One region of the Dokdonella aquatica genome, then DNA from elsewhere that is predicted to be linked to it. Evidence: predicted binding sites of a transcription regulator. Region 1 holds the regulator's gene; the other holds the start of a gene.

Region 1 (4,080 bases):
CCTCGGCGTCGCTGACCATGCGCTGGATCTCTTCGTCCGAGAGGCCCGAACCGGCCTTGATCTCGATGCGCTGTTCCTTGCCGGTCTTCTTGTCCTTGGCCGACACGTGCAGGATGCCGTTCGCGTCGATGTCGAACGTCACCTCGATCTGCGGCATGCCGCGCGGCGCCGCGTCGATGCCGGCGAGGTCGAACTTGGCCAGCGACTTGTTGAAGCGCGCCTGCTCGCGCTCGCCCTGCAGCACGTGCACGGTGACCGCGTTCTGGTTGTCGTCGGCCGTCGAGAACACCTGCGTGTTCTTGGTCGGGATCGTCGTGTTCTTGTCGATGAGCTTGGTGAACACGCCGCCGAGCGTCTCGATGCCGAGCGACAGCGGGGTCACGTCGAGCAGCAGCACGTCCTTGACGGTGCCCGAGAGCACGCCGCCCTGCACCGCGGCGCCGATCGCGACGGCCTCGTCCGGGTTGACGTCCTTGCGCGGCTCCTTGCCGAAGAAATCCTTGACCGCGTCCTGCACCTTGGGCATGCGCGTCTGGCCACCGACGAGGATGACCTCGGAGATGTCGGACACCTTGAGGCCGGCGTCGGCGATCGCCGTGCGGCACGGCTCGATCGTGCGCTTGATGAGGTCGTCGACGAGCGACTCGAGCTTGGCGCGCGTGAGGCGCAGCTCCAGGTGCACGCCCTCGCCGTTCACCTGCGTGATGAACGGTTCGTTGATGTCGGTCTGCTGGCGCGACGAGAGCTCGATCTTGGCGCGCTCGGCCGCCGAGCGGACGCGCTGCAGCTGGATCGGGTTCTTGCGCAGGTCGACGCCGTGCTGCTTCTCGAACTCGTCGATGATGTAGTCGATGACGCGCTTGTCGAAGTCCTCGCCGCCGAGGAACGTGTCGCCGTTGGTGGCGAGCACCTCGAACTGCTTCTCGCCGTCGACTTCGGCGATCTCGATGATCGAGATGTCGAACGTGCCGCCGCCGAGGTCGTAGACCGCGATCTTGCGGTCGCCGCCCTTCTTGTCGAGGCCGTAGGCGAGCGCAGCCGCGGTCGGCTCGTTGATGATGCGCTTGACCTCGAGGCCGGCGATGCGGCCCGCGTCCTTGGTCGCCTGGCGCTGGCTGTCGTTGAAGTACGCCGGCACCGTGATGACGGCCTCGGTGACCGCTTCACCGAGGTAGTCCTCGGCGGTCTTCTTCATCTTCATGAGGATCTGCGCGGACACTTCCGGCGGCGCCATCTTCCTGCCGTCGGCGGTCTCGACCCACGCGTCGCCGTTGTCGTGGCCGACGATCTTGTACGGCACGAGGTCGATGTCCTTCTTGACCTCGTTGTCGCTGAACTTGCGGCCGATGAGGCGCTTCACGGCCGAGAACGTGTTCTTCGGATTCGTGACGGCACCGCGGCGCGCGGTCGCGCCCACCAGCACCTCACCGTCCTTGAACGCGACCACCGACGGCGTCGTGCGGTCGCCCTCGGAGTTCTCGATCACGCGCGCCGTGCCACCTTCCATGACCGCCACGCACGAGTTGGTCGTGCCGAGGTCGATACCGATGATCTTGCCCATCTGTGTGCTCTCCCAAAATGATCTTGATGGCCGCTCGGGCCGCTGGCGCGAAAACTGGGGGTAACGCGACCGCTTTCAAGCGGTTGCGCGGGATCGGATGCCGGTTCAGCCCGGCTGGGTGGCCACGTTCACGAGCGCCGGGCGCAGCAGGCGGTCGTTGAGGACGTAGCCCTTCTGCAGCACCGTCACGACCGTGTCGGGCGCGTGCTCGGCGGTCTCGACCATGCTCATGGCCTGGTGGCGTTCGGGATCGAACGGCTGGCCGAGCGGATCGACCACGACGATGCCGTGGGCCTGCGCGACGCGCAGCAGCTCCTTGGCGGTCAGCTCGACACCCGCTCGCAACGTCGAGGCGCCGCCCTTGTCCGCGTCGAGCGCGCGCTGCAGGTTGTCGAGCACCGGCAGCAGCTCGTTGAGCAGCTTCTCGTTGGCGAACTTGCGCGCCTGCTCGAGATCGCGCTGCAGGCGCTTGCGCTGGTTCTCGATCTCGGCGCGCTCGCGCAGCACATGGTCGCGCATCTCGGCGAGCCTGGCCTCGTACTCGGCGGCGACCTGCGTGGACGCGTCGGCGCCGTCGGCAGCCTCGTCGATGAACGGCTCGGTTGCCGGGTCCTGCGTCGGGTCGTTGTTCTGCATCGTTCCTCCAGTCAATCCATCGGAAAGGCCCGCGCGGGTGCGCCGGACCCTTCCCTTCATCGAAACCATGAATGTGGTGTCGCCAGGCCCGCGCAAGGGGGCCGGCGTGGCGGTGGCACCCCCCGGTGCCGTCCCGCCTCCCCTATTGGGGCGCCCCCGACCGGTTCAAGGCGCCCGAAATGAGCTGCGCCGTGGCCGTGACGACCGGGATCACGCGCTCGTAGGCCATGCGCGTGGGTCCGATGACCCCGAGCACGCCGAGCACGCGGTTGCCGACGCCGTACGGCGCCGTGACGAGCGAATAGCCGCCCAGCGCCGCGAAACCCGACTCCTCGCCGATGAACAGGCGCACGCCGTCGGCGCGCGCGCAGCGCTCGAGCAGCTGCAGCAGGTCGCGCTTGCGCTGGAACGCATCGAACAGGTCGCGCAGGCGGTCGACCTCGGCGAGCTCGTGCACGCCCATGAGGTTGGTCTGGCCGCTGACCAGCATGTCGTTGTCGGCCGGCGACTGGAACGCCTGCTGGGCCACGTCCACGGCCGCGGCGAGCAGGCGGTTCAGGCGCGCGCCCTCGTCGCGCATCTCGCGCAGCAGGCGCGCGCGGATCTCGTCCAGGCGCATGCCGGCGAACTGCGTGTTGAGGTAGTTCGCGGTCTGCTCGAGCTCGCTCGCCGTGTAGGCGTGCTGGGTCTCGATGACGCGGTTCTGCACCTGGCCGTCGGTGAACACGAGGATCACGAGCAGGCGATTGGTGTCGAGCGCGACGAAATCGATGTGGCGGAACGGGAACTCGTCGTGCTTGGGCACGCTGACGACGCCGACGAAGCGCGTCATCTCCGACAGCAGCGTGCTCGCACTGCCGAGCAGGTGCGGTGTCGCCGCGCTGGTCGGCAGCTCGCGACGCAGCTGTTCGACCTGCGGCTCCTCGAGCGGACGCACCTCGAGCAGGCTGTCGACGAACACGCGATAGCCCTGCGCGGTCGGAATGCGGCCCGCCGAGGTGTGCGGCGCGGCGACCAGCCCGGCCTCCTCGAGGTCGGCCATGATGTTGCGGATCGTGGCCGGACTCACGTCGAGCCCCGACGATTTCGCGAGCGTGCGCGAGCCGACCGGCTGGCCGTCGGCGATGTACTGGGCGATGAGCGTGCGCAACAGGCTGCGCGAGCGGGCATCGAGCGGGAACGAGGGGCGCGGGGGCATCCCGCGAGCATACACGCGCGCCGCACGCCGGAAAATGCCGCGAACGGCTTTGCAGCGCGGTTTGCGGGACATCGACGCCTCGCGTACGCCGTCCGTGCGCCCGCACGGGCCGCCCGTCGCCACGGCCTGCACCGGCATCGCTGCAGGCACGCGCGCACGCTAGGCTGCGCGCATGATCGACACGCCGCCGCTCCCGCCCGCCATCTCCGCCGCGACCGGCCATGCGCTCGCGCCACCGGCCGACGCCGCGCCGTCGCGATCGCGCGGCGGCTGGATCATGTTCGCGGCAGGCGTCGTGGTGATGACGATCGTCCTCAACTCGGGCCTGCGCCTGCCCGCGGTGTCGGGCGACGGCGTCGCCTCGACGCTGGTCATGGCGGGCCTCCTGCTCCTGTCGCTGTGGCTGCACATCGTCCTGCACGAAGGCGGCCACGCGATCGCCGGCGTCACGCGGCGCATGCGCGTATGGGCCATCGGCATCGGACCGTGGCGCCTCGAACACTCACCCGCCGGCTGGCGCTGGCGCCATGGCGGCCATGTACGCGGCATCGGTGGCTTCGTCATGCTGCTGCCACGCGCCGGTGAAGCCGCCTCACGCCTGGACTCGATCGTCCACGTGCTCGGCGGGCCGCTCGCGAACCTCGTGGCCGCGCTCGCCGCCGCCGTCGCCGCGCGTGCCCTCGAC
Region 2 (4,080 bases), 1.3 Mb from region 1:
GTGGAAGGCCCGTGTCGGTGACTGGTTCGATCGTCCCGAGATGCTCGCGCTCGGCGACTTCCTGCGCGCACGCAAGCGCGATGGCGCGGTGATCTTCCCGCCCGGACCGCAGATCTTCAGCGCGTTCGACGCGACGCCGTTCGATGCGGTCAAGGTCGTCGTCCTCGGCCAGGACCCTTACCACGGCCCCGGCCAGGCCCACGGCCTGTGCTTCTCGGTACAGCCCGGCGTCACGCCTCCGCCGTCGCTCGAGAACATCTTCAAGGAGATCTCGCGCGACCTCGGCCTGGCGCGTCCCGACCACGGCTGCCTGCTGCCGTGGGCACGGCGCGGCGTGCTGCTGCTCAACGCCGTACTGACGGTGGAGCGCGGGCAGCCGCAGTCGCACCAGGGCGAGGGCTGGGAGGGCTTCACCGACGCCTGCATCGAGACCCTGGCCCGCGAGCGCGAAGACCTCGTGTTCCTGCTGTGGGGCAGCTCGGCCCAGAAGAAGGCAAGCCTCATCGACGGGCGCCGCCACCGCATCCTGCGCGCACCGCATCCGTCGCCGCTGTCGGCCCACCGAGGCTTCCTCGGCTGCAGCCATTTTTCCTTGGCGAACAAGCACCTGGAAGATGCCGGGCGCTCCCCGATCGACTGGTCGCTGCCTCCGCGGGCCGAGCTCGAAGCGATCTGAGCGGCGATTGTTCACCTGACCTCAGCAGTCTGATCACCGCGCATTAACGGATTCGGGTCTACTATACCCGCCAGTTCAGTTATGAGCTGGTTCCCGAACACCATTGGGAACTCGACGGGGTTTTTAGCACTCTCATAACCCGAGTGCTAACATGCCCGAACGCAAGAGGACAGACGCAATGAGCAATGCCATGGTCGCCACCCCGTTCCCGGTTCCGAGTGCGCTCGGCAGCCTGGACGCCTACATCTCGGCCGTCCACCGCATCCCGATGCTCACCGTCGAGGACGAGCAGGCGCTCGCGCGCGACTACCTCGAGTCGGGCAACCTCGAATCGGCGCGCAAGATGGTCATGTCGCACCTGCGCTTCGTCGTGCACGTGGCACGCGGCTACTCCGGCTACGGTCTCCAGATGGGGGATCTCGTGCAGGAAGGCAACATCGGCCTCATGAAGGCGGTCAAGCGCTTCGACCCCGACCAGGGTGTCCGTCTCGTGTCGTTCGCGGTGCACTGGATCCGCGCCGAGATGCACGAGTTCATCCTGCGCAACTGGCGCATCGTCAAGGTCGCCACGACCAAGGCGCAGCGCAAGCTGTTCTTCAACCTGCGCAAGTCCAAGAAGCGCCTCGGCTGGATGAACGCCGAAGAGGTCAACACGGTCGCCCGCGAACTCGGCGTGCCGGCGGCCACCGTGCTCGAGATGGAAGCACGCCTGAGCGGCCGCGACATCGCGTTCGATGCCCCGGTCGACGACGACGAGGACGCCAAGCCCTCGCCGGTCATGTTCCTCGAGGACCACCAGAACGCCGATCCGTACCTGACCGTCGAGAACGATTCGGAAGAGGAATCCTCGCTCGACACGCTGCACCGTGGCCTCGCGAAGCTCGACGAGCGCTCGCGCGACATCATCCAGCGCCGCTGGCTGCGTGACGGCGAGAAGGCGACGCTGCAGGAGCTCGCCGACGAGTACGGCGTCTCGGCCGAGCGCATCCGCCAGGTCGAGGCGAACGCGATGAAGAAGATGCGTGCGCTGTTCGTCGCCTGACGCGACGGATACCGCTCGTGACACGGAAAGCCCCGCGAAAGCGGGGCTTTTTCGTTGCGGCCGGGCTGCGGACCGCCACTGCGGGAAACCACCATCTCCAACCCGTCACGCAAGCGCCGTAAACTAGGCGGTTCCTGGCGGTCGTCCGCCTCCCGATGGAACTCCGATGAACTCCTCGCGCCATCGCATCCGGGGCCTGCTGGTCCTGCTTGCCCCGTTCGCCGTCCAGGCGGCCTACGCCCAATCCTCGGTCGGCCTGACCGGCGGCACGCCGCCCGTGCAGACCTTCGACACGCTCGCCTCGAGCGGCACCGGCAGCGCCGTGCCCGAAGGCTGGTACTTCGTGAAGTCGAACGGCAATACGACCTACACGGCCGACAACGGCACCGCCAACTCGGGCAACACCTACAGCTACGGCGCGACCGGCAGCAGCGAACGCGCGCTCGGCGTGCTCCGCTCGAACTCGACGATCTCGACGATCGGCGCGCGCCTGCGCAACGACACGACCGACGCCGTGTCGGAAATTGCCGTGGCCTACACGGGCGAGCAGTGGCGCCTCGGCGCGACGGGTCGCGCGGACCAGCTGCAGTTCGAATACAGCCTCGACGCGACCTCGGTCACCACCGGTACCTGGGCACCGGTCGCCGCGCTCCACTTCAGCTCGCCGACCACCACGGGCACGATCGGCGCGCTCGACGGCAACGCCGCTGCCAACCGTACCGCGATCAGCGGCTCGATCACGGGCCTCAGCCTCGCTCCCGGCGCGGGCCTGTGGGTGCGCTGGAACGACATCGACGTCAGCGGTGCCGACGACGGCCTCGCGATCGACGACGTGAGCTTCGCGGTCGCCGGCGATCCGCCGGTCGACGTGCCGCCGACCGTCACCTCGACGACGCCAGCCAACGGCGCCACCGGCGTTGCGCTCGCCTCGACGCTGTCGGTCACCTTCAGCGAGCCGGTGACCGTCACCGCGCCGTGGTACACGATCGACTGCGCCACCTCGGGCACGCACACCGCCACCGTCAGCGGCGGTCCGCGCACCTATACGCTGACGCCGTCGCCGGCCTTCAGCGCAGCCGAGAGCTGCGAGTGGAAGATCCTCGCGACCGGCGTCACCGACCTCGACGGCACGATCGATCCGATGGCCAACGACGTCACGATCGCGTTCACGACCTTCGATCCGGCCAACGTGCCGCCGCCGACCGTGTCGTCGGTGCAGCCGGCCAACGGCGCGACGCAGGTCCCGGTCGCGACCGACGTGCGCGTGACCTTCAGCGAATCGGTGACCACGGCGTCGAACGTGTTCGCGCTCGCCTGCAACAGCACGCCGGTGACACTCGGCGTGAGCGGCACGGGCGCGACGCGCACGTTGACGCCCGCGACGGTGCTGCCGGCCAATGCATCGTGCACGTTCTCCATCACCGCGAGCGGCGTGCAGAACGGCGCCGGCATCGCGATGGCGAACGACTTCACGTCGTCGTTCACGGTCACCGCGAACACGACCGCGGCCTACTACTCGCGCGTCAACACGAGCAGCCCGGGCCAGCTGCGCTGCTCGCTGCACGCGACGATCCGCGGCCATACGGCGTATCCGTACAGCGGCTCGGGCACGAACACGTGGACGATCCTCGAGCTCGCCCAGGTCGATCCGGCCAATCCGAACCGCATCATCGACGTGTACCGCAACCGCTCGTACGCTGCGGTCAGCGACCGCGCCGGCACCGGCGGCGGCATCACCTACAACCGCGAGCACACGTGGCCGAACTCGCTCGGCTTCCCGAGCACGAACGGCAACCTCGGCCTGCCGAACGCGCCGTACACCGACACGCACATGCTGTGGCTGTCGGACACGAACCAGAACTCGTCGCGCGGCAACAAGCCGTTCGCGAACTGCGCGAGCGGCTGCAGCGAGCTCGCCACGGAAGCCAACGGCGGCGTCGGCGGACCGTCGACCGGCCACCCGGGCAACTCGAACTGGGTGCGCACGCCGGACGGCAACCAGGGCTCGTTCGAGGTCTGGAACCACCGCAAGGGCGAGATGGCGCGTGCGATCTTCTACATGGCGATCCGCTATGAAGGCGGTGTCGACCCGACCTCGGGCCAGAACGAGCCGCAGCTCGAGCTGACCGACAACCGCAGCCAGATCGTGCAGTCGAACAACTACAACCAGACCGCCTACATGGGCCTGCTGGCCGACCTGCTCGCCTGGCACCTGGCCGATCCGCCCGATGCTGCGGAAGTCGCGCGCAACAACGTGATCCAGAGCTTCCAGGGCAACCGCAACCCGTTCGTCGACCACCCCGAGTGGGCGACGCGCGCACTGTTCGAGTCGGTGTCGCCGACCACCTGCGAACTCGCCAGC

The links. Region 1 encodes HrcA, which represses chaperone genes, less so after heat shock. Its sites were predicted from a motif close to TTNGCACTCNNNNNNNNNGAGTGCNAA; they were not measured.
Region 2: the regulator HrcA is predicted to act here: its motif matches at 800-826, upstream of rpoH (RNA polymerase sigma factor RpoH).

The regions. Positions count from the first base shown of each region.
Region 1 is NZ_CP197094.1:4,116,259-4,120,338, forward strand. It holds gene dnaK (molecular chaperone DnaK) at 1-1,561, opposite strand, end outside; gene grpE (nucleotide exchange factor GrpE) at 1,667-2,197, opposite strand; gene hrcA (heat-inducible transcriptional repressor HrcA) at 2,340-3,395, opposite strand; gene ACQQ2N_RS18270 (site-2 protease family protein) at 3,568-4,080, shown strand, end outside.
Region 2 is NZ_CP197094.1:580,796-584,875, forward strand. It holds gene ung (uracil-DNA glycosylase) at 1-676, shown strand, start outside; gene rpoH (RNA polymerase sigma factor RpoH) at 855-1,718, shown strand; gene ACQQ2N_RS02465 (endonuclease) at 1,885-4,080, shown strand, end outside.